Regions from separate parts of the Streptomyces sp. NPDC033177 genome, predicted to be linked through region 2. Evidence: riboswitches for the same ligand, from Rfam matches in the RefSeq annotation. Region 2 holds a riboswitch; the other holds the start of a gene.
The links. A riboswitch is a leader RNA that binds a small molecule or an ion and turns the genes downstream of it on or off. The one in region 2 is predicted to bind glycine.
Positions count from the first base shown of each region.

Region 1: another riboswitch for glycine. It lies ahead of gcvP (aminomethyl-transferring glycine dehydrogenase); the one in region 2 lies ahead of gcvT (glycine cleavage system aminomethyltransferase GcvT).

Region 1 is NZ_JBVIPS010000001.1:1,307,703-1,319,576, reverse strand. Features, by position in the region: gene ACZ5U5_RS06020 (small basic family protein) at 1-100, shown strand, start outside; gene ACZ5U5_RS06015 (DUF881 domain-containing protein) at 106-987, shown strand; gene ACZ5U5_RS06010 (FHA domain-containing protein) at 1,070-2,038, shown strand; gene ftsR (transcriptional regulator FtsR) at 2,054-2,797, shown strand; gene ACZ5U5_RS06000 (bifunctional nuclease family protein) at 2,851-3,324, shown strand; gene ACZ5U5_RS05995 (MerR family transcriptional regulator) at 3,495-4,130, shown strand; gene ACZ5U5_RS05990 (DNA polymerase IV) at 4,168-5,592, shown strand; gene ACZ5U5_RS05985 (PRC-barrel domain-containing protein) at 5,607-5,987, opposite strand; glycine riboswitch at 6,132-6,229, shown strand; gene gcvP (aminomethyl-transferring glycine dehydrogenase) at 6,427-9,312, shown strand; gene ACZ5U5_RS05975 (DUF5999 family protein) at 9,414-9,620, opposite strand; gene ACZ5U5_RS05970 (hypothetical protein) at 9,927-10,511, opposite strand; gene ACZ5U5_RS05965 (glutamate-cysteine ligase family protein) at 10,995-11,874, shown strand, end outside.
Region 2 is NZ_JBVIPS010000013.1:36,870-48,743, reverse strand. Features, by position in the region: gene ACZ5U5_RS36700 (ABC transporter ATP-binding protein) at 1-1,064, opposite strand, end outside; gene ACZ5U5_RS36695 (ABC transporter permease) at 1,061-2,062, opposite strand; gene ACZ5U5_RS36690 (ABC transporter substrate-binding protein) at 2,195-3,964, opposite strand; gene ACZ5U5_RS36685 (ABC transporter permease) at 4,065-5,069, opposite strand; gene ACZ5U5_RS36680 (enhanced serine sensitivity protein SseB C-terminal domain-containing protein) at 5,424-6,197, opposite strand; gene ACZ5U5_RS36675 (enhanced serine sensitivity protein SseB) at 6,323-7,126, opposite strand; gene ACZ5U5_RS36670 (AAA family ATPase) at 7,260-7,931, opposite strand; glycine riboswitch at 8,085-8,192, shown strand; glycine riboswitch at 8,193-8,312, shown strand; gene gcvT (glycine cleavage system aminomethyltransferase GcvT) at 8,349-9,482, shown strand; gene gcvH (glycine cleavage system protein GcvH) at 9,541-9,918, shown strand; gene glyA (serine hydroxymethyltransferase) at 9,949-11,208, shown strand; gene ACZ5U5_RS36650 (L-serine ammonia-lyase) at 11,424-11,874, shown strand, end outside.

The DNA.
Region 1 (11,874 bases), on a different contig from region 2:
GGGCGTGGGCGCCCAGCTCTCCACCGGTGTCGTGGTGGTGCTCGGAATCCGGATCTTCTCCAACGCCGCCGCCATCCGCCGACACGTCTTCAGGGCGTGACGCGGATGGGTACGGAGAAGACGCCCGGGGGCGACGACAACCGGAGCAGGGAACTGCCCGCGGAGGTGCGCAGCGTGCCCGCGGAGCCCGGGGACGGCGCAGCGCCCGAGCGGGACGAACCGCAGGACGCGCGGCACGACGAGTCTCAGGACGGGAAGACCCCGCTCAGCGGTCGGCAGCGGCTGGCCCAAGGGCTGTGGCCGCCTCGCGTCACGCGTCCGCAACTCATCGTGGCCCTGCTGTTGTTCGTGCTGGGGCTCGGTCTTGCCATCCAGGTGCGCTCCAACAACGACAGCAGTGCGCTGCGCGGGGCGCGTCAGGAAGATCTCGTACGCATCCTCGATGAACTCGATGACCGTACACAGCGTCTGGAAGGTGAGAAGCAGCGTCTCGAGGACCAGCGCACCGGTCTTGAGAACAGCTCGGACCAGGCCGAGGAGGCCCGCAAGCAGACGGTCGAGAAGGAGCGTCAACTCGGCATTCTGGCGGGCACCGTGGCGGCGCAGGGTCCTGGTATCACGCTGACCATCGATGACAAGAAGGGGTCGGTCGAGGCGGACATGCTGCTTGACGCCATCCAGGAGCTGCGTGCCGCGGGTGCCGAGGCCATCCAGATCAATGATGTACGCGTAGTGGCCAACACCTATCTTTCGGATACGGACAGTGGTGGTGTCCGGGTGGACGGCCGCAAGGTCGGCAAGCCGTACCGGTTCAAGGTGATCGGGAAGCCGCAGGACCTCGAGCCGGCGCTGAACATCCCAGGTGGAGTGGTGCAGACTCTGGAGAAGGAGCAGGCCACCGCCACCGTGACGCGAGCGGAGAAGATCGTGGTGGACGCCTTGCGAGCGGCGAAGCGGCCTGACTACGCTCGGTCGTCGTCGCAGTGAGGCGGGGGTGCATGGGGGCCGCCGGTCAAGGGCATGAGGTTGCGGGGGGTCGGCGCACCGTAAGCGTGGTGCGTGGTGGAAACTGTTTGGTGGATACGGACGTTGTGAGGATGTCTGTGCTGCCGATGTACGCCGGTGTGTGCAATCAGGGTTCGTCCTGCCCCACGGGCGGGTCTGTTTCGGTCAAGGGGAATCGCCCGTGAAGTTGTTTGCGAAGTTGTTCGGCAAGAGCGCACGTGAGGACAGTGGCAATCCCGCCACCGCCCGGCACCGTGCCCCGCGCCATGGAGATGCCGAGGAGCAGGGCGGCGAGCGCCCGATGTTCCGTGACCAGGTCGGTGGGCCAGGCGGTGACATTTCGGGCGCGCAGGGCGCGTCGTCTGTTGACCCTGCCGGTCCGGGCCGCATAGGTTTCGGAGAACCGTCAACCTCAAGTACGGGTGGAGGGTTTACCCCCGATCCGTACGCATCGAATGCCCCCGCGGGGCAGCCGCGGCAGGAGGATCCGTCCATGGCCCTGGTGTGTACGAGGTGCGGGAACCGCAACGCCGAGGCGAGCCGGTTCTGCTCCAACTGCGGCGCGCCGCTGCGGGCCGGGGCCGCGCCGGAGCGTCCGTCCGAGACGACCTCGACGATCTCCATCTCGGGCCTTGAGGCCTACGACGCGGAGGTGACGGGGCAGACCGCCTCGCCCGCCCTCTCGCCGGAGGCCCAGGCCGCCGTTGACGCACTGCCGCTCGGTTCCGCGCTCCTCGTGGTGCGCCGTGGGCCGAACTCGGGCAGCCGCTTCCTGCTGGACGGCGAGCTGACCACGGCGGGGCGCCACCCGCAGAGCGACATCTTCCTGGACGACGTGACCGTCTCGCGTCGTCACGTGGAGTTCCGTCGCCTCGGGGACGGTTCCTTCACCGTCGCCGACGTGGGCAGCCTCAACGGCACGTACGTCAACCGGGAGCGCATCGACTCGGTCGCGCTGTCGAACGGCGACGAGGTGCAGATCGGCAAGTACCGGCTGGTCTTCTACGCGAGCCAGCGGGGCATCGGTATCTGATCCTCAGGAAGGTCCATGCTTCAAACACCGAGGGGCGGTGCCGGGAACGGCACCGCCGCCGAGGACCGTCGGCTGATGAGCATCGGCGCCGTGTTGAACGCGCTGCGTGACGAGTTTCCCGAGGTCACCATCTCCAAGATCCGTTTCCTGGAGTCGGAAGGGCTCATCGAGCCGGAGCGCACGCCCTCGGGTTACCGCAAGTTCAGCCCCCAGGACGTCGAGCGGCTCGGCCACGTCCTGCGCATGCAGCGGGACCACTATCTGCCGCTCAAGGTGATCCGGGAACACCTGGACGCCCTGGAGCGCGGAGAGCGGGTCTCCACGCCCTCCCTGGGGCAGCCCCGCGAGCCGGGTGACGCCTGGGGCGTGAGTGACACCGAAGAGCCCACAGCTGCCCGTGTGGGCCGTGCTGAGCTGCTCGCAGCCGCCGAGATCGACGCGGAGCAGCTCGCCGACTGGGAGACGTACGGGCTCATCGTGCCCTTGCCGGACGGCGGTTATGACGCGGAGGCCGTGACGGTCGCCGCGCTCGTCGTGGAACTTGGGCGATTCGGTATCGAACCCAGGCATTTGCGCGCCATGAAATCGGCGGCCGAACGTGAGGCCGGCCTGGTCGACCAGGTCGTCGCGCCGCTGCGTCGGCACCGCAATCCGCAGACCAGGGCCCATGCGGAGGCCCGTACGAAGGAACTCGCCGGGCTGACCGGAAAGCTGCATTCTGCACTGGTGCAGACGGCGCTCGGGGTCCGGTTGCCCTGACTCGGGGGGTGCCCGACTACCCAAACCGGCCGGGCACGTCCTAGGGTTGCTGTGTGAACGAGCTCGACGTCGTAGGTGTCCGGGTGGAAATGCCCTCCAACCAACCGATCGTGCTCCTGCGTGAAGTGGGAGGCGACCGGTACCTCCCCATCTGGATCGGACCAGGGGAGGCGACCGCGATCGCCTTCGCACAGCAGGGGATGGCGCCCGCACGGCCGCTGACCCACGACCTGTTCAAGGACGTGCTGGAGGCGGTGGGTCAGGAGCTCACCGAGGTGCGCATCACGGACCTCCGGGAAGGTGTCTTCTACGCGGAGCTGGTCTTCGCCAGTGGAGTCGAGGTGAGCGCCCGGCCGTCCGACGCCATAGCGCTCGCGCTCCGTACGGGAACGCCGATCTACGGCAGCGACGGTGTCCTCGACGACGCGGGCATCGCGATTCCGGACGAGCAGGAGGACGAGGTGGAGAAGTTCCGCGAGTTCCTCGACCAGATCTCTCCCGAGGACTTCGGCACCAACAGCCAGTAGGCCGTCGTTTCCGGGGGCCCTGCTGACCATTCGGCTAGCCTTTCCCGGCGGTGCGGGACAGCAAACCACTCTTAGGGTGATTATCACTCGGCGTGCCGAGTGTGGCGATCGTTGACGAGCCCCTGGTGACTGCCTACCGTCGTGCAGGCAGGTCAAGGACGGAGGTCGGCGTGAGAAGCAGCGGCGACGGGACGGCGATGGGTGGGCCGTATCCGCTTCACAGCAGCACGGCCGGTCACTCTCCGCAGAGGCCGATGGCGGTTCAGGGGAGCGTTCAGGGGAGCGGGGACGCCACGTCCGGACAGTCCGAACAGGAACAGATCGGTTACCGGGGACCGACCGCGTGTGCGGCCGCCGGCATCACGTACCGACAGCTCGACTACTGGGCCCGTACGGGCCTCGTGGAGCCCAGTGTGCGGTCCGCGGGTGGTTCGGGGACCCAGCGGCTCTACAGCTTCCGGGACGTCGTTGTCCTGAAGATCGTGCGGCGCTTCCTCGACACGGGTGTGTCCCTGCAGAACATCCGGACCACGGTCCAGCATCTGCGCGACCGCGGTTTCCAGGATCTGGAGCGGATGACGCTCATGAGCGACGGCGCGACGGTCTACGAGTGCACGTCGCCCGACGAGGTCCACGACCTGCTCCAGGGCGGCCAGGGCATTTTCGGGATCGCCGTGGGCGTCGTGTGGCGTGACGTGGAGGGGGCTCTCTCGCAGCTGCACGGGGAGCGGATCGACACCGGGGAGACGCTGGTGCGTCAGAACCCCGCCGATGAGCTCGCGAGGCGGCGCAACAGGGCCGTGTGAGGCGGCGTTGTCAGTGGCGTAGGGCAGCATCAGAGGTGTGAGAACCGCGCCCACGATCCTGCATCTCGACATGGATGCCTTCTACGCGTCCGCAGAGCAGGCCGCGAAGCCGAGTCTGCGCGGGAAAGCCGTGGTCGTGGGCGGGCTCGGACCGCGGGGCGTGGTGGCCACTGCGTCGTACGAGGCGCGGAAATTCGGTGTGCACTCGGCGATGCCGATGGGGCAGGCGCGGCGTCTGGCGCCCAATGCCGCCTATCTGGTGCCCCGCTTCGGGCTCTACCGCGAGATCAGCGACCAGGTGATGACGCTGCTGCGGGAGCTGTCGCCGCTGGTGGAGCCGCTCAGCCTGGACGAGGCATTCGTCGACCTGGAGGCGGGCGGGGTGGCCGACGACCGGGCGTCCGCGCTGGAGGTGGGCGAGCGGCTGCGCGCGGACATCAAGGCGGTGACGGGGCTCGCGGGATCGGTCGGGCTCGCCGCGTCCAAGATGCTGGCGAAGATCGCTTCGGAGGAGGCCAAGCCCGACGGGCTGCGGCTGATAGTGCCGGGCACCGAGCGGGACCTGCTCGCGCCGATGTCGGTGCGGACCCTGCCCGGCGTCGGTCCTGCAACCGGGGATCATCTGCGGCGAGGCGGCATCACGACCGTGGGGGAGATCGCGGAGGCGGGCGAGGACGAGCTCGTACGGCTGCTCGGGAAGTCGCACGGCAGCGCGCTGTACGCGATGGCGCTTGCGCGGGACGAGCGGCCCGTGGTGGCGGAGCGGGAATCCAAGTCGGTCAGCGTCGAGGACACGTACGACGTCGACATCCATGACCGGGTACGGGTCAGGGGCGAGGTCGCGCGGCTCGCCGAGCGGTGCGTGGAGCGGCTGCGGGCGGCCGGGCACTCGGGGCGGACCATCGTCCTGAAGGTGCGGCGGTTCGACTTCTCGACACTGACGCGCTCCGAGACGCTGCGTGGGCCCACGGACGACCCCGGGGTGGTGCGCGAGGCCGCCGCGCGGCTCCTGGAGTCCGTGGACACCACCGGAGGTGTGCGGCTCCTCGGGGTGGGCGTCACGGGGCTCGCGGACTACACGCAGGAGGACCTCTTCGCGCAAGCGCAGGCTCAGGCGCAGGCCGAGGCTCAGGCGGAGGCCGCGCAGGCCCTGGAGACGCAGCAGGACGCGGAGGAGGAGCGGGCCGGTGAGGCCGCGGCGCAGCCCGTGGCCGAGACGGCGGCGGAGCCGGTCGTTCCTGCCGAGCGGCGGTGGGCCGCCGGGCACGACGTGCGGCATGCCGAGTTCGGGCACGGGTGGGTGCAGGGCAGTGGCCTGGGGCGGGTCACGGTGCGCTTCGAGACGCCCGAGTCGAGGGCGCCGGGGCGGGTGCGGACGTTCCGTACGGATGATCCGGCGCTCGAGCCCGCGGAGCCGTTGCCCCTGGTGGCGGCCCCCGAGGCGGTGGTGGAGCCGCCGTGATGCCGATGCGGGTGTCAGGGGCTGTCCCGGCCCGCGATGTTGCCGAAGTCCTTGTCCGGCGGTGGTGTGGAGGGCGGGGGTGTGATGTCCAGGCCGTAGTGGTGGTAGAGCTGCAGTTCCTGTTCGGGGGAGAGGTGGCGGCCCACGCCGAAATCGGGGGCGTCCTTGATCAGTGAGCGCTCGAAGGGGATGTGCAGGGTGCCGTCGCTCCTGAGTTCGCTCGGTTCCAGGGGGACGAAGGTGTCTCGGCTGAACAGGCCCGTGCGTATGGCCGCCCACTCCGGGGCGCCCGTGGCGTCGTCGAGATAGACCTCGTCGATCGTGCCGATCTTGGCCCCGTTCCGGTCGAACGCCTTCCGGCCGATCAAATTGCGCGGATCGATGTCGGTCTGCACGGGCCCTCCAACGGGTCGAGGCGTGTCGAAGTGGGGCGTAACTCATCCTCGTTCGTTCGCAATCACTACGAAAGAGCACTTCGGGGCAGGTGGCCACTCGAGGGAACGGCCACGGTCCTCGCTGGTAGGCTGGCGCTTGGCTGCTGACCCCGTGCGGGAGAGCTCTCCGGTCGAAACACCGGAGGCGCCGAAGGAGCAACTCCTCCCCGGAATCTCTCAGGCCCCTGTACCGCACGGACGAGGTCACTCTGGAAAGTAGGGCGGGCGTCGGGCGGGCACGTCCGGTCCCCTTCCTCACCGACGGTGAAAGCCGGTTCGACGCCTCTCGCGGGGCTTGGACCGGTGAAACTCTCAGGTTGAGATGACAGAGGGGGAGGCCGTCCGGGTACCCGCGCCGTGGTGCCCCTCGCAGGTCGCGTCAGACCAGGAGGCCTCCGCAATGACCGCCACACCTCGTATCCCGCTCTCCGAGCTCGAACAGGGCATTCCCTTCGAGCAGCGGCACATCGGTCCCGATGTGGAAGCGCGGGCCAAGATGCTCGCGCAGGTCGGGTACGGCTCGCTCGACGAGCTCACCGCGGCCGCCGTGCCGGATGTGATCAAGAACGCCGAGGCGCTGAACCTGCCCGGGGCGCGCACCGAGGCCGAGGTGCTCGCCGAGCTGCGCTCCCTCGCCGACCGTAACCAGGTCCTCGATTCCATGATCGGACTCGGTTACTACGGGACCTTCACGCCGCCGGTGATCCTGCGGAACGTGATGGAGAACCCCGCGTGGTACACCGCTTACACGCCGTACCAGCCGGAGATCTCCCAGGGACGCCTGGAGGCGCTGCTCAACTTCCAGACCGTCGTCGCCGAGCTGACGGGGCTTCCCACCTCCGGTGCCTCGCTGCTCGACGAGGGGACCGCCGCGGCCGAGGCCATGGCCCTTTCGCGGCGCATGGGCAAGGTCAAGGACGGTGTCTTCCTGGTCGACGCGGACGCCCTGCCGCAGACCATCGCCGTCATCCAGACCCGCGCCGAGCCGGCCGGTGTCGAGGTCGTCGTCGCCGATCTCAGCGAGGGCATCCCGGCCGAGGTCGCCGAGCGCGGTGTCGTCGGCGTACTGATCCAGTACCCCGGCGCCTCCGGCGCCGTACGGGACATAAAGCCCCTCATCGAGCAGGCGCACGAGATCGGCGCCATCGTCTCCGTCGCCGCCGACCTCCTTGCCCTGACGCTGCTCACCTCGCCCGGTGAGCTCGGCGCCGACATCGCCGTCGGCACGACGCAGCGCTTCGGTGTCCCGATGGGCTTCGGCGGTCCGCACGCCGGTTACATGGCGGTGCGCGAGAAGTTCGCGCGCAGCCTGCCGGGGCGGCTCGTCGGTGTCTCCGTGGACGCGGACGGCAACAAGGCCTACCGGCTCGCGCTGCAGACCCGTGAGCAGCACATCCGCCGCGAGAAGGCGACCAGCAACATCTGTACCGCTCAGGTGCTGCTCGCCGTGATGGCCGGAATGTACGCGGTCTACCACGGGCCCGAGGGCCTCAAGGCCATCGCGCGGCGCACCCACCGCTACGCGACCGTGCTCGCCGCGGGGCTCACCGCGGGTGGGGTCGAGGTCGTGCACGGCGCGTACTTCGACACGCTGACCGTGCGGGTGCCCGGCAGGGCCGAGACGCTCGTCGCCGCGGCCCGCGAGGGTGGCGTCAATATCCACCAGGTCGACGCCGACCATGTCTCCCTGGCCTGCGACGAGACCACCACGCGCAAGCAACTGACCGCGATCTGGGGTGCGTTCGGGGTCGAGGGCGACATCGAGGCGCTCGATGCCGAGACCGCGGACTCGCTCCCGGCGGCGCTGCTGCGCGCCGACGAGTACCTCACGCACCCCGTCTTCCACCAGTACCGCTCCGAGACTTCCATGCTGCGTTACCTGCGCAAGCTGGCCGACCGCGACTACGCGCTCGACCGCGGCATGATCCCGCTGGGCTCCTGCACCATGAAGCTCAACGCGACCACGGAGATGGAGCCGGTCACCTGGCCCGAGTTCGGGCAGCTGCACCCCTTCGCGCCCGCCCAGCAGGCGCAGGGCTATCTGACGCTCATCCGTGAGCTGGAGGAGCGGCTCGCCGAGGTCACCGGCTACGACAAGGTCTCGCTGCAGCCCAACGCCGGTTCGCAGGGCGAGCTCGCCGGACTGCTCGCCGTGCGCGGCTACCACCGCGCCAACGGCGACGAGCAGCGCACCGTCTGCCTCATCCCGTCCTCCGCGCACGGCACGAACGCCGCGAGCGCCGTGATGGCCGGCATGAAGGTCGTCGTCGTGAAGACCGCCGACGACGGCGAGATCGACGTCGACGACCTGCGCGCCAAGATCGAGAAGCACCGCGACGAGCTATCCGTGCTGATGATCACCTACCCGTCCACGCACGGCGTCTTCGAGGAGCACGTCGCCGACATCTGCGCCCAGGTGCACGAGGCGGGCGGCCAGGTCTACGTCGACGGGGCGAACCTCAACGCCCTGGTGGGCCTCGCCCAGCCCGGCAAGTTCGGCGGCGACGTCTCGCACCTGAACCTGCACAAGACCTTCTGCATCCCGCACGGCGGCGGTGGCCCCGGCGTCGGCCCGGTCGGTGTGCGCGAGCACCTCGCGCCGTACCTGCCCAACCACCCGCTGCAGCCCGCCGCGGGCCCCGAGACGGGCGTCGGTCCGATCTCCGCCGCGCCGTGGGGCTCGGCCGGAATCCTGCCGATCTCCTGGGCGTACGTACGCCTCATGGGCGGCGAGGGCCTCAAGCGCGCCACGCAGGTCGCCGTGCTGTCCGCGAACTACATCGCCAAGCGCCTGGAGCCGCACTACCCGGTGCTCTACACCGGCCCCGGCGGGCTCGTCGCGCACGAGTGCATCATCGACCTGCGCCCGCTGAGCAAGGCGACCGGTGTCAGCGTCGACGACATCGCCAAGCGGCTCATCGACTACGGCTTCCACGCGCCGACCATGTCGTTCCCGGTCGCGGGGACGCTGATGATCGAGCCGACCGAGAGCGAGGACCTGGTCGAGATCGACCGGTTCTGCGAGGCGATGATCAGCATTCGCGCGGAGATCGAGAAGGTCGGCGGCGACTGGCCCGCCGAGGACAACCCGCTGCGCAACGCCCCGCACACCGCGGCGGCGCTCGGCGGTGAGTGGGAGCACGCGTACAGACGCGAGGAGGCCGTGTTCCCGGCCGGCGTGGTGGCCGCCGACAAGTACTGGCCGCCGGTGCGCCGCATCGATCAGGCGTACGGCGACCGGAACCTGGTCTGCTCCTGCCCGCCGCTGGATGCGTACGAGGACTGATACCGGGGTCGGCCATCGGGGTCGGCACATGCGTGGGGGCCGGTCCGGAGGTTTTCTCTCCGGGTCGGCCCCTTTGTTGTCCGTGCCGTGCGGCCGTCGCGTCAGGCGGCGGTCATGATCTTGTCCGTGCCCAGCGGTCGATGCGGGGCGATGATCTGGCCGTCCGGCAGCAGCTCGCCGGTGTCCTCGAAGAGGAGGACGCCGTTGCACAGCAGGCTCCAGCCCTGCTCCGGGTGGCTCGCCATGAGGAGCGCGGCTTCCCGGTCTGCGGAGTCGGCTGTCGGGCACGGTGGTTGGTGCTGGCACATGGATGGGTTCTTTCGCTGCGATGAGATGGCTGTGACGTCTGCCTTGCGGCTCGATGCGGTGTTCATGGCCGCCCCCCGTTTAGTTCGGTCAGGTCCCAGTGTTGCCCTACGGACGCCGATCCGCAGGGATTTAGCGGCAGCGCTCCTTACTGCTTAATGACGTATCACCCGCCCGGACGGTTCAGCCCAACTGCACTGTCTCTTCGGGTGGTTCGGGGTGGTCATACCGGGCTAGTCCGTATGGGCACATCACGCGCCGAGCCCCGCGGCCTGGGCGGCGGCGGGGCACGGAGACGTACGGCGAGGTCAGGCGGGCGAGCCGAGCAGCGGTGCCGGGGTCATCCGGTGCGTGAGGACCTTCAGGAGCTCCGAGGCGCGGTGCGGGTGGTGCGCCGCGATGCCCGGGGGCGCGGGCGCGAGGGGCACGAGGACATCCGAGGGCGCGAGATGTCCGGCCGCGCCGTCCGCGGTGCAGTCGCCGTGCAACCAGAGTGTCAGCATGTAAAGCTCGGGTACGGACAACAGTCGTGGTTGGTACGGCATTGGCATCGCTTCGGCATGACGGAGGGCGCGTTCCGTGGACGCTATGTACGGACCTTCGAAGAAGTGCGAGAAGGTCCACCCGTCAGGCGTCAGCATCGTGTCCGCCGCGGCGACGGCTCGCTCGCCCGTGCGGATCAGGAAGCGCCACCCCGCGAGCCGGGTCGGCGCGGTGCCCGACGGGGTGATCCGGTCAAGTACGTGGACGGGCAACGGGAGTTCGGGGCTCACGGGTCCCTGCGCTGCACGCAGGGACGGGGTGCGGGCTTCGCGTACGGCGGTGGGTGAACCGAGTGCCGCGAGGACGCTGCGCAGGGCGGGCGCGGGAGCCGGGGGGACTTGCAGCGGCATGATGGGTCGCCTCTCTCATTCGACAGGCACGGTGGAACGAGGACAGGTGCGGACGTCGCTGTCTGCTCCGGGGCCAGAGGGGCGGGGGCTGGGGACCGCGAGCGCCAACTCTCTGCCTCGTTCGCGGAGTTTATACGACACGTGTTCAGGCAGTGTTTCGTCTAACCGCACCCGATATTGCCTGCAAGACGTTATTCGGTCGCCATTTTGCGGGCTTTAACCCGATTCTGGAAGAGCCCGTACGTTTGACCTCGGACGCCTTCCCGGCAGCGGTCGGCCGATTCTCGTCGGTGTTTTTCACCAGGCGTCGATGCGACGATTCCCCGGCGCACCCCATGCCTGGTGAATGTGCCGCTCGGACTTGGCAACGAGCGTACTGGGCCAGGGGCATGTGCGGGGCGTTATCGATCACATTGCAGGGCATCATCCACCGAGACACAGCGGCCGGATCATTGGCTGCCCATCCGAGGAGGGGACACTTCGATGGGGGAGAAGGTCGTAGCCGGAACGTTTGACCTGGCCGAGCGGCGCCGGTACAGGAACAAGCTCAAGGAGTGTCTGACGGGGCTGCGGAGGCTCCTGGACGAGGAACGGTTCGACCGGCCCAAGAATCTGATGGGCATGGAGATCGAACTGAATCTCGCGGGGCCCGACGGCATGCCGAGAATGCTGAATGCCGAGGTTCTCGAACGGATCGCGAGCCGGGACTTCCAGACGGAACTCGGAATGTTCAATCTTGAAGTCAATATCGCGCCACACCGATTGGGCGGACGTGTTCTCGACCGTCTCGCCGAAGAGCTGCGCACCGGCCTCGCCTACGCCCACCGAAAAGCGAACGAGGTGAACGCCGGCATCGTGATGATCGGCATTCTGCCGACACTCGCACACCACGACCTGGTCTCGGGAAACCTGTCCGACGTCGACCGCTACGCGCTGCTCAACGACCAGATCGTCGCCGCGCGCGGCGAGGAGTTCGTCCTGGACATCCAGGGCGTGGAGCGGCTCACCTGCACGTCCGCCTCGATCGCGCCCGAAGCGGCGTGCACCTCGGTGCAGTTGCACCTCCAGGTCACCCCGGGCAGGTTCGCCGACGTGTGGAACGCGGCCCAGGCGGTCGCCGCCGCGCAGGTCGCCGTCGGCGCCAACGCGCCGTTCCTGTTCGGCCGTGAGCTGTGGCGCGAGTCGCGGCCCCCGCTGTTCCTGCAGTCCACCGACACCCGCCCGCCCGAACTGCAGGCCCAGGGCGTGCGGCCGCGGACCTGGTTCGGCGAGCGCTGGATCAGCGACGCGTACGAGCTCTTCGAGGAGAACCTGCGCTACTTTCCCGCGCTGCTGCCCCTCGTGGACGACGAGGACCCGCTGG
Region 2 (11,874 bases):
CGGGTGCGCTCGTCCTGCGACATGTGGCAGGCGGTGAAGTGCCCGGGCTCGACCTCACGCAGGTCGGGGCGCTCACGGCGGGTGATCTGGTCCTTGGGGATGTCCGCGTACGGGCAGCGCGGGTTGAAGGCGCAGCCCGTAGGCAGGTTGATCAGGCTGGGCGGGGAGCCCTTGACCGGCACGAGGCGGTCCATCTCCTCGCGGTCGATGCGCGGCATCGACCCCAACAGGCCCCAGGTGTACGGGTGCTGGGGCTCGTAGAAGACCTTCTCCGCGGAGCCGCGCTCGACGCAGCGCCCGCCGTACATCACGAGCAGCTCGTCCGCCATCTCGGCGACCACGCCCAGGTCGTGCGTGATCATGATGACCGCGGAGCCGAACTCCTTCTGCAGATCGCGGATGAGGTCGAGGATCTGCGCCTGGACGGTGACGTCGAGGGCGGTCGTCGGCTCGTCCGCGATGAGCAGCTCGGGGTTGTTCACCAGGGCCATCGCGATCATGGCGCGCTGGCGCATGCCGCCCGAGAACTCGTGCGGGTAGCTGTCGACGCGCTTGTCCGGCTGGGGGATGCCCACCCGGTCGAGCATCTCGATGGCGCGCCTGCGGGCGACCTTCTTGTCGACCTTGTGGTGGACCCGGTACGCCTCGGTGATCTGCTGGCCGATGGAGTAGTACGGGTGCAGCGCGGACAGCGGATCCTGGAAGATCATCGCCATTTCGCGGCCGCGCAGCTTGCGCACCACGTTCGGGTCCGCACTGAGCAGTTCGGTGCCGTTCAGCCAGATCTCACCGGAAAGCCGCGGCTTACGGCTGCCGTACTGCCCGGCGGTGTGCAGGCCGAGGATGCCCAGTGAGGTGACCGACTTGCCGGAGCCGGACTCGCCGACGATGCCGAGGGTCTTGCCTTTCTCCAGCTTGAAGCTGAGCCCGTCGACGGACTTGACCAGGCCGTCGTCGGTCGGGAAGTGCACCTTGAGATCGCGTACTTCGAGGAAGGCGGTGGGAGCGACCGAATCGGTGACGGGTTCTCCGACCGCCGCTCCGGTCTTGTGCAGTTCGGTCATCCCAGCCTCACTCGCGGGTCGATGACGGCGTACAGAAGGTCGACGACGAGGTTGGCAAGGGCGATCGCGAGCGATGCGCACAAGGTGACGCCGAGGATCACCGGCAGGTCCTTGTTGCTAATGGCCTTGACCGCCTCCAGGCCGAGCCCCGGCAGGTTGAAGGTGGATTCGGTGAGGACGGCGCCGCCCATGAGCACACCGAGGTCCAGGCCGAAGACGGTGAGGATCGGCGTCATGGCGGAGCGCAGCGCGTGCCGCCTGATGACGGTGACCTCGCCGAGCCCCTTGGCACGCGCGGTGCGGATGTAGTCCTCGCCGAGCACTTCCAGCATGGTGGCGCGGGTGAGTCGCGCATACATGGCGGCGTTGAGGAACGCGAGCACGATCCACGGAAGGATCAGGGTCTCGAACCAGATGTTGATCGGGTCTTCCGTGGTGAGGGTGTCCTCGATCTTCACCCAGCCGAGGGTGTGGACGAAGAGCCCCATCGCGATCATGCCGGTGAAGAAGACCGGCAGGGAGACGCCGCCGAGGGCGGTGATCATCGCGGAACGGTCCCAGATGGTGCCGCGCTTGAGCGCGGAGAGCACACCGGTGGCGACACCGGCGACCAGCCACAGCACACACGCGCCGGCGGCGAGCGCGCCGGTGACGGGCAGGGCGTCCTTGAGGGTCTCCCAGACGGGTGCCTCGGTACGGAACGAGTATCCGAAGCAGGGGGCCGGGCAGTGGGTCACGTCGGTCCCGTTGGCGTAGTCACGCCCCATCGGGATGCCCTTGATGAAGTCCCAGAACTGGACGAGCAGAGGGTCGTCAAGGCCCAGTTTGATCCGGATGCCCGCGAGCTGCTCGGCACCGGACGACTTCCCGGCGAAGAGGACGGCGATGTCCTGTCCCGCCCACTTGGGCAGCATGAAGAAGACGGTGAAGGTCGCGAGCAGTACGACCAGCACCATGATGACAACGGCGATCAGGCGCCGGATGAGATAAGCAAGCACTGTGCGCGGCCCGGCGGTGGCCGGGACCCCCTTGTGAGGAGTCCCGGCCATCGCCCGGGGCCATCACCTGCCCTTCGGACTGGCGGGATTCGGCGGTGGGACGGCCTTACGGCGACTGCCTTGCGGCGGGGACTACTTCTTGTCGCTCACACCGAGCGAGACGTAGTCGTAGCGGCCGCTGTACGCGGCGGACGAGTAGACGTTGGTCGCCCGCGAGGAACGCCAGCTGATGTTCTTCTCGTAGATGAAGGGCATCCAGTAGGCCTTGTCGACGATCTCGTGAGCGAGGTCGGTGTAGATCTCACCGGCCTTGTTCGGGTCGACCGTGCCGATCGCGTCGTCGAAGTACTTGTCGATCTTCGGCTCGTCGATCTGCGACTCGTTGTAGTTGCCGTTCTCGTTGATGAAACGGCTGTCGAACAGCGGCTGGGCGTAGCCCTGGCCGGTCGGGAAGTCAGGACCCCAGCCCGCCATCGTCATGCCGATGCCGCGCTTCTTCACGACCGAGGGGGAACCGGTGATGCTGGAGGAGTCGGCGCCGTCGATCTGGTCGACATCGGCGTTGATGTTGACCTTCTTCAGCTGCTCCTGGAGCGCCGTGGCGGCGTCCACCTCGCCCGGCTGGTTGGTGCGCGCCGAGATCTTGGTCGAGAAGCCGTTCGGCTTGCCGCACTCCTTGAGCTGGGCCTTCGCCTTGGCGACGTCCGGCTTGCCCTTGCGCTCCTTGATGCCGTACGGGTCGTAGTCGTCGTGACCCTTGATCGACTTCGGGAAGACGCTGGTGGCGATCTCACCGGCGGCGACCGGGCCACCACGGGTCTTCTGCAGGCTCTGGAAGTCCGTGGCGTAGAAGACGGCCTTGCGGCAGGCCTCGTTGTCGAACGGCTTCGTCTTGGTCACCAGGGCGACGTAACGGACGAAGTCCGTCTGCATGTTGTCGACGTTGCCCTTGTGGTCCTGAATGGCGGTGGTACGACCCGACTGGGTCATGCCGGTGCCATTCATGTCGATGTCGTAGTCGCCTTCCATCAGGCGCTTGTCGTTCTCCTCGAGGTTCGCGGAGATGGTGACCTGGATCTTGTCCGGCAGCGCGGGACGGACCGGGTCGGACGACTTCTTCCAGTTCTTGTTGCGGACGAGCGTGATGCTCTTGCCCGCGCTGTAGTTCTGGAACTTGTACGGGCCGGAGGAGAACGGGCGCTGGGTGTACTTGGCGCCGGTGTCCTCGGACTGCTTGACCGGGGTGCCCGACGGCATCGCGAGCATCTGCTCGAAGTCGCCGTTCTTCTTGGGCAGCTTGAAGATGATGGTGTTGTCGTCCGGCGTCTCGATCGCCTTCAGACCGAGCTTGTCCTTCGACTTGTCCTCGTAGGGGCCCTTGTACTCGCCCTTGGGGTCAAGCGTGGACTTCAGGTAACCGGGGCCACCGGTGATGACCTTGGTCGCCCAGATGCGCTCGATGCCGTACTTGATGTCCTTGGAGGTCAGCTTCGAGCCGTCCTCCCAGGTGAGGCCGTCACGCAGCTTGTACGTGTAGGTCTTGCCGTCGTCGCTGATCTTCGCCGTGGACTCGGCGAGGTCGGGGACGAGCTTGTTGGACGCGGCGCCCGGCTTGGTGTCGTACGTGATCAGCGTGCGGGTGTAGAACCGCATGAAGTCCCACGTCATGCCGTAGTAGGCACGCTGCGGGTCGGCCGAGTCCAGGTCCTGCTTGGCGATGAACTTGAGCGTTCCGCCCTTCTTCGCCGACTTGTTCGCGACCTTGCCGATCGCCGCGTTGTAGCCGGCGCCCTTGCTGTCGTCGTCGTCGCTGCCGCCGCCGCACGCCGTGGTGGTCACCAGCGCCGCCACGACGAGGGCCGCGCCTGCGGTCAACCGTCGTTTAGAGGAACCTGTGGGCATTTCTCGCATCCTCCGAGATTCGGGTCCTTGGCCTTGACTGCCTGAGAACCATGGGAAAAGCCACCTGACGCTGCGGCAGGGGCAAGCCAGTTGGAGCTGTTTACCGAGTTCCCTTGGGGTCCAGGGCGTCGCGCAGCCCGTCACCGAAGAGGTTGAAGGCAAGCACGGTCACGAAGATCGCCAGGCCGGGGAAGACCATGAACATCGGGTCGTGCTCGTACGTCGCGAGCGCGTCCCGGAGCATGCCGCCCCAGGATGCGGTCGGCGGACGTACACCTGCGCCGAGGAAGCTGAGGGCCGCTTCGGTGAGGATGTTGGTGGGGATCATGAGCGTCGCGTACACGGTGATCGGCGCGATCAGGTTCGGCAGCAACTCACGGAAGAGGATGTGCCGTTGGCCGCCGCCGAGGCTGCGGGCCGCTTCCACGTACTCGCGTTCGCGCAAGCTGAGGGTCTGCCCTCGCACGATGCGCCCGACGTAGGGCCAGCCGAAGAAGCCGATCACCAGGATCAGTACGGCGATGCGGACGCCGCTGCCGGTCAGGCCGAGCAGGTCATCGGGGAGGACCGAGACCAGGGAGATCACGAAGAGCAGCTGCGGGAAGGCGAGCAGCACGTCCATGACCCGGCTGATCGTCGCGTCGACCCAGCCGCCGAAGTAACCGGCGATGATGCCGAAGAAGGTGCCGAGCGCCACGGCCACCACGGCGGCGAGGAACGCCACCAGGAGCGAGATGCGGGCTCCGTAGACGATCCGGCTGAAGACGTCGCGGCCCTTGTTGGGCTCCACCCCGAAGAGGAAGTCCGAACTCATGCCGCCGAACGCGCCCTTGGGCAGGTTCGTCAGGTCTTCCAGCTCTTCCTGATGGAACTCGTTGGGCGGGTGGCCCAGCAGGGAGACGATCAAGGGTGCGAAGACGGCGACAAAGACCAGGACGAGCACGGTGATGCCGCCGGCCAGAGCGACCTTGTCCCGCTTCAGGCGGTTCCACGCGATCTGCTTGAGGGACCGCCCCTCGACCTTCTTCACCCCTGCATCAGCTGCGGGAGCGACGTCCGCTGTCGGGTCCGCGTCCGCAGGTGTGTCATGCAATGGTGCCGTCATCGTGGCAGGGACCCCTCTCAACCGGTGGTGACCGGCCCGCACTTGTCGCTGTAGCGATGTGATCAGTCCGTCGTACACAGGGGCGAAGCACCCCTGGTGCGGGAGTCTTCATCGGGGTCGCGATCTGTTACCAGCCTTGACGGTGAATGGATGCGCAACCGTGATGCTGATCGAGGTGTTCCGTTATCCGGACGCACGTGAACGAGGGGCGAACACGGGGCAGTTGGGCCGGAAGGTGCCACGGGAGCCCATAGGCCCCCTCCACCATCAGAACGGACATCATGACGGTCAGGGCAGGTATACGATCCGCGGTGGCCGGTTCAAGGCCCTGCGGGGGAGGGTCGCGGCACCGTTTCAGTACTGCGCGGGGTAGCCGTAACCGCCCGCGGGCGCCGGTGCGGGCTGGGCCTCGCGGTCGTAGAACGGGCGGGCATTGGCGCGCAGCCACATGGCCACCGGGTCATATCCGTCGGACATCGCGACCGTCGACACGGGCAGGCCGTCGGGGACCGCGGCGATCGACTGCTGCATCATCGTGCGCACCCCGTCGACCGACGCCGGCGAGGTGTCGTACACATCGAGGCCGATCGCCAGATACGGGGCGCCGAGCGCGGGCTGCACCCAGGCGCGGCGCAGCGAGCGGACCGCGGGGGTGCGGTGGGCGTTCTGCGTGAGCAGGGCGTAGAACTGGGGGATCTCGATGGCCGGCTCGGTGAGCCTGAGCGGCCCCGCGGGCAGCAGGTCCAGGCCCGACGCGATGCGCCGCAGGTCGAGCCAGGGGATGCCGACGCCGCCGCCGGGGGCGTGCGGGTTGAGCCAGAGGCCGTAGTGGTCGGGGAAGAGGGTGCGGGAGATGTCGAGACCGCCGACCACCTCGTACGAGCGGTTCCAGCCACTGGCGGAGAGCTCCTGGGCCGAGGTCACGCATGGCGCGTAACCGAGGCCCTCGACCTCCATGTTCCCGTACTGCGCGTCGGGGGACCCGGCCTGGCCGTGCCAGAGGAGCATCCACACCTGGTCGGCGGCGAGCGCCCGCAGGAGCGCCTCGTAGGCGTCGTAGCGCCCCGGCGTCACCTGGCGCAGCATGTGCTCGACCTGCCCGGCCGCAGCCGTGCCCGACGCACTCACCCTTAACCGCCCCTTCGCGATGACCCGCTGACCCGGTGGAACTCCGGCTCATGAAACCAGCTTAAGCGGCGATCCTGACACCGACTTGACGTACGGCACCCTCACACACGTACCTGCACATGTCCTTACACACGTCCGTGCTCGTGTCCCGGGGTCCGGCCGAAGAAGGGCCGGACCCGCTCGCGCATCCAGTCGGCGACCGGGTCCTGGGCCACGTCGAGCAGCACCAGGTTCACCGGCCAGGCCACCGGGGCGTGCCCCAGGGCACGGCCCACGGCCTCCATCGGGAGTTCGCGCGCGTTGCCCTCCCAGGAGGTCAGTTCGACGCCGACGAACAGCGAGGGGTCACCGCCCTCGACGCTCGCCAGACAGCGGCGGGCGCTCAGGACGACACCGGTGGCCTCGAACTCGCGGGCCGTGGCGGACAGGAAGTCCACCGGGTCCTCCTGCCAGTCCGGTTCGAAGAGGCGTACGCGGCCGCCGGTCGCGGGGCCGTCCAGCGGGGTGCGCCCGGCGCGGCAGAGCTCGGCGACGGCGGGCGGCGGCAGCGGCACACCGACCATGCCGTCCGGGTTGACCGCGATGCCCAGCTGCGGGGGCAGGCCGCGCGCGAACTCCACGGCGGGCGCCACGGTGCACCCCATCCGCCCGCCGGTGGCCTGCTGGAACTGCTGCTCGGAGCTGAAGACGGGGACATAGGCCTGGCCGTCGATCTCCAGCGTGGGCAGGTCGAGGGTGCCGCTGTCCGGCGCCCCGCCGTTCGGCAGCGGGACCCAGACGTGGCTGCGGCCGAGCACCTCGACGATGCGGGCCCCCGCGGACGCCTGAGGCGCGCCGGGGGTGCCCAGGGATGCCGCGAGCACCTCTTCGAGTTCGTTGCCCGGCCATCCTCCGTACGGATGGGGGTGCGCCTGCGCCGGAATGTCCATCACTTCTAACCCCTGCTCGGTCCCGCTCTGCCTGCGGCACGACCCTAACGCGGCGGGCGGCTCAGGCTCCGAAGCGGCGGGCGGCTCAGCCCCCGAAGCGGCGGGCGGCTCAGGCTCCGAAGCGGCGGGCGGCTCAGCCCCCGAAGCCGATCCCCCGCAGCACCCCGGCCGCCGTCCGGTCCAGGAGCACCGCCGAGCCGCAGCCGCGCGGCAGGTCGCCGCGCTCGGCGGCACCGACGAGCCGGCCGACCGTCCTGCGGTGCCGCGCGAAGGCGTACCGCGACACGCCGCGCCCGCGGGCGAGCTGCCCCTCTATGGCGGTGTCCGGCGGCACGTCGAGCAGCAGCAGGTGCAGGGTCGTGCCGCGCCGCGCGGCCTCGCGGGCCAGCCAGCGGCGCACCCAGGCCTGGGTGCCGCAGTCGTGCACCACGACGCCCTCGCCGGAGCGCAGGGCCTTGCGCAGGCCCGCGTAGTGCGCGAGGCGGACCAGCGGGCGGTACACCGCGTACGGCAGCAGGCCCGGCATGCGGCGGGCCCAGCGGTCACGGGTGTCCTGCGAGTCGATGCGCGGGCCCGCGACGGCTCTGCGCATCAGCGTGGACTTGCCGCTTCCCGGCAACCCGGAGACGACGATCAGGTCGCCCTCGCCGAACGTGAGCCGGTGCGGGCTGTGGCCGGTCCGCTGCCGCAGGTCGCGGACGACGGCCGGCAGGGGGCCGCAGCTCTCCCTGGTGGAGGCGGCGGCCTGTTTGGGCAGGGCCACCCCTGTGTTGGTCGCGTAGACGCTCGTCCTGCGCACCGTGATCGGCCTCCCCTTAGCGGTCACGTACCTGCTTCCCGCAGCTTCCCCGGCAAGTGTAAAGAGAAGGTAATGCGGCACAACAGCATTACTGGACTGGCACTGCCCTGTGACGCAGGCGCGTGCAATGATGTGCGCGCAAACTCCATACAGGCCGTTTGAATCCGCGCGGGAGAGTTCCCGGTGGCCGTCGCACACGACGCACCGGGGCGCCGAAGGAGCAAGTCCCTCCCTTGAATCTCTCAGGCCCCGTACCGCGCGGGCGAGGCACATCTGAAAAGCGGGCCGCCTGCGCGGCTCCACCCAAGGTGCAAGTCATGACCTCCTGTACGAGACATACGGGCGGTCGTGGTGAACCTCTCAGGTTCCGATGACAGATGGGGAGGATCGACCTCGCCCGTCATGCCCCTGGGAGTTCCACGAATGAGTACTGCCCCCCGTCTGACCGCACTCGATGCCGTGCATCGTGCGCTCGGCGCGACCATGACCGACTTCGCGGGCTGGGACATGCCGCTGCGGTACGCGAGCGAGCGCGACGAGCACAACGCCGTGCGCACCAAGGCCGGTCTCTTCGACCTCTCCCACATGGGCGAGATCACGGTCACCGGGCCCGAGGCCGTGGACCTCCTGAACTTCGCGCTCGTCGGCAACATCGGCTCCGTGGGTGTCGGCCGCGCCCGCTACACGATGATCTGTGCCGAGGACGGCGGGATCCTGGACGACCTGATCGTCTACCGGCTCGGCGAGCCCGAGGCCCCCGCGTACATGGTGGTCGCCAACGCCTCGAACGCCCAGGTCGTGCTCGACGCGCTCACCGCCCGCGCCGACAGCTTCGACGCCGAGGTCCGTGACGACCGCGACGCGTACGCCCTGCTCGCCGTCCAGGGGCCCGAGTCCCCCGGCATCCTGAAATCAGTCACGGACGCCGACCTGGACGGGCTGAAGTACTACGCGGGCCTGCCGGGCACCGTCGCGGGCGTGCCCGCGCTGATCGCCCGCACGGGCTACACCGGCGAGGACGGCTTCGAGCTCTTCGTCGCGCCCGGCGACGCCGAGAAGCTGTGGAACGCGCTCATGGAGGCCGGCGAGCCCGTCGGCCTGGTCCCCGCCGGGCTCTCCTGCCGCGACACGCTGCGCCTGGAGGCGGGCATGCCGCTGTACGGGCACGAGCTGACCGCGGAGCTGACGCCCTTCGACGCGGGCCTCGGCCGGGTCGTCAAGTTCGAGAAGACCTCGCAGTCCGACACCTTCGTGGGGCGCGCGGCGCTCGCGGCCGCCGCCGAGCGCGCCGAGGCCGCTCCCCCGCGCAAGCTGGTCGGTCTGATCGCCGCGGGCCGCCGTGTCCCGCGCGCGGGCTTCTCGGTTGTCGCCGACGGCAAGGTCATCGGCGAGGTCACCTCGGGTGCACCGTCCCCCACGCTGGGCAAGCCGATCGCCATCGCGTACGTCGACGCGGCGCACGCGGCTCCCGGCACCGAGGGTGTCGGAGTGGACATCCGGGGCACGCACGAGCCGTACGAGGTCGTGGCGCTGCCGTTCTACAAGCGCCAGAAGTGACACCCCGCACAACAGCCTCGTCCATCAGCACTCCCCCGCGTACAGGAGAATTCAGGTCATGAGCAACCCCCAGCAGCTGCGTTACAGCAAGGAGCACGAGTGGCTCTCGGCCGCCGAGGACGGTGTGGCGACGGTCGGCATCACGGAGCACGCGGCCAACGCGCTCGGTGACGTCGTCTACGCCGACCTGCCCGAGGCCGGTGCCGCGGTGACCGCGGGCGAGACGTGCGGCGAGCTCGAGTCGACCAAGTCGGTCAGCGACCTGTACTCGCCGGTGACCGGTGAGGTCGTCGAGTCCAACCAGGACGTCGTGGACGACCCGTCGCTGGTCAACTCCGCCCCGTTCGAGGGTGGTTGGCTCTTCAAGGTACGGATCACGGAAGAGCCGAAGGACCTGCTCTCCGCGGACGAGTACACCGAGTTCTCCGGCAGCTGAAGCCCCCCGAAGACCCTTAGGGACCACCTGATGTCGCTTCTCAACACCCCTCTCCACGAGCTGGACCCGGACGTCGCCGCCGCCGTCGACGCCGAGCTCCACCGTCAGCAGTCCACCCTGGAAATGATCGCCTCGGAGAACTTCGCTCCGGTCGCCGTCATGGAGGCCCAGGGCACGGTCCTCACCAACAAGTACGCCGAGGGCTACCCCGGCCGCCGCTACTACGGCGGCTGCGAGCACGTCGACGTCACCGAGCAGATCGCGATCGACCGGATCAAGGACCTGTTCGGCGCCGAGTACGCCAACGTCCAGCCGCACTCCGGCGCCTCCGCCAACCAGGCCGCCCTCTTCGCGATCGCCCAGCCCGGCGACACGATCCTCGGCCTCGACCTGGCGCACGGCGGCCACCTCACCCACGGCATGCGCCTGAACTTCTCCGGCAAGCAGTTCAACGTGGTCGCGTACCACGTGGACGAGGCCGGTCTGGTCGACATGGCCGAGGTCGAGCGCCTGGCCAAGGAGAACAGCCCCAAGGTGATCATCGCGGGCTGGTCCGCCTACCCGCGTCAGCTGGACTTCGCGGAGTTCCGCCGGATCGCCGACGAGGTCGGCGCGAAGCTGTGGGTCGACATGGCGCACTTCGCCGGTCTCGTCGCCGCCGGTCTGCACCCGAACCCGGTGCCGTACGCGGACGTGGTCACCTCCACCACGCACAAGACGCTCGGCGGCCCGCGCGGCGGCGTCATCCTGGCCCGCAACAAGGACTTCGCGAAGAAGCTGAACTCCGCGGTCTTCCCCGGCTTCCAGGGCGGCCCGCTCGAGCACGTGATCGCGGCCAAGGCCGTCTCCTTCAAGGTCGCGGCCTCGGAGGAGTTCAAGGAGCGCCAGCAGCGCACCCTGGACGGCGCCCGCATCCTGGCCGAGCGCCTGGTGCAGGACGACGCGAAGGCCGTCGGCGTCGACGTCCTGTCCGGCGGCACGGACGTGCACCTGGTCCTGGTGGACCTGCGCAACTCCGAGCTGGACGGCCAGCAGGCCGAGGACCGCCTCCACGAGGTCGGCATCACGGTCAACCGCAACGCGATCCCGAACGACCCGCGCCCCCCGATGGTCACCTCGGGCCTGCGGATCGGTACGCCCGCGCTCGCGACCCGTGGCTTCCAGGAGGACGACTTCCGTGAGGTCGCCGACATCATCGCCGAGGCGCTGAAGCCGGGCTTCGACGCGGAATCCCTGAAGGCCCGCGTCTCCGCCTTGGCGGAGAAGCACCCGCTGTACCCCAACCTGTAGCATTTTCGTACGCTTTCTTTCGTACGGACCTTCGGGGCACCGCGCACACTGGACACTGAGGACAGTGAGTGCGGTGCCCCGGTCCATGCCCCGGCTCACGCCCTGCTTTCTGCACCGCCCACCCGTCGCCCGCCACCACCCTCAACCGAGGCGCTGTCGCGCCGCTGAATGCTCTGGCAGACAACGGCGTCTACCAACCACCATTGGAGTTTCTCGTGGCCCTCTCGGTCTTCGACCTGTTCTCGATCGGCATCGGCCCGTCCAGCTCCCACACGGTCGGTCCCATGCGCGCCGCCCGCATCTTCGCGAGCCGCCTCAAGAACGAGGGCCTGATGGCCCACACCACCGCCATACGGGCCGAGCTCTACGGCTCGCTCGGCGCGACGGGCCACGGCCACGGCACCCCGAAGGCGGTGCTGCTCGGCCTGGAGGGCGAATCGCCGCGCTCGGTGGACGTGGAGTCGGCGGACGACCGCGTCGAGCAGATCAAGTCGAGCGGCCGCCTCAATGTCCTCGGCATGCACGAGATCGGCTTCGACTTCGACGAGGACCTGGTCCTGCACCGCCGCAAGGCCCTGCCGTACCACGCCAACGGCATGACGATCTTCGCGTACGACCATGAGGGCGCCCTCCTCCTGGAGAAGACGTACTACTCCGTGGGCGGCG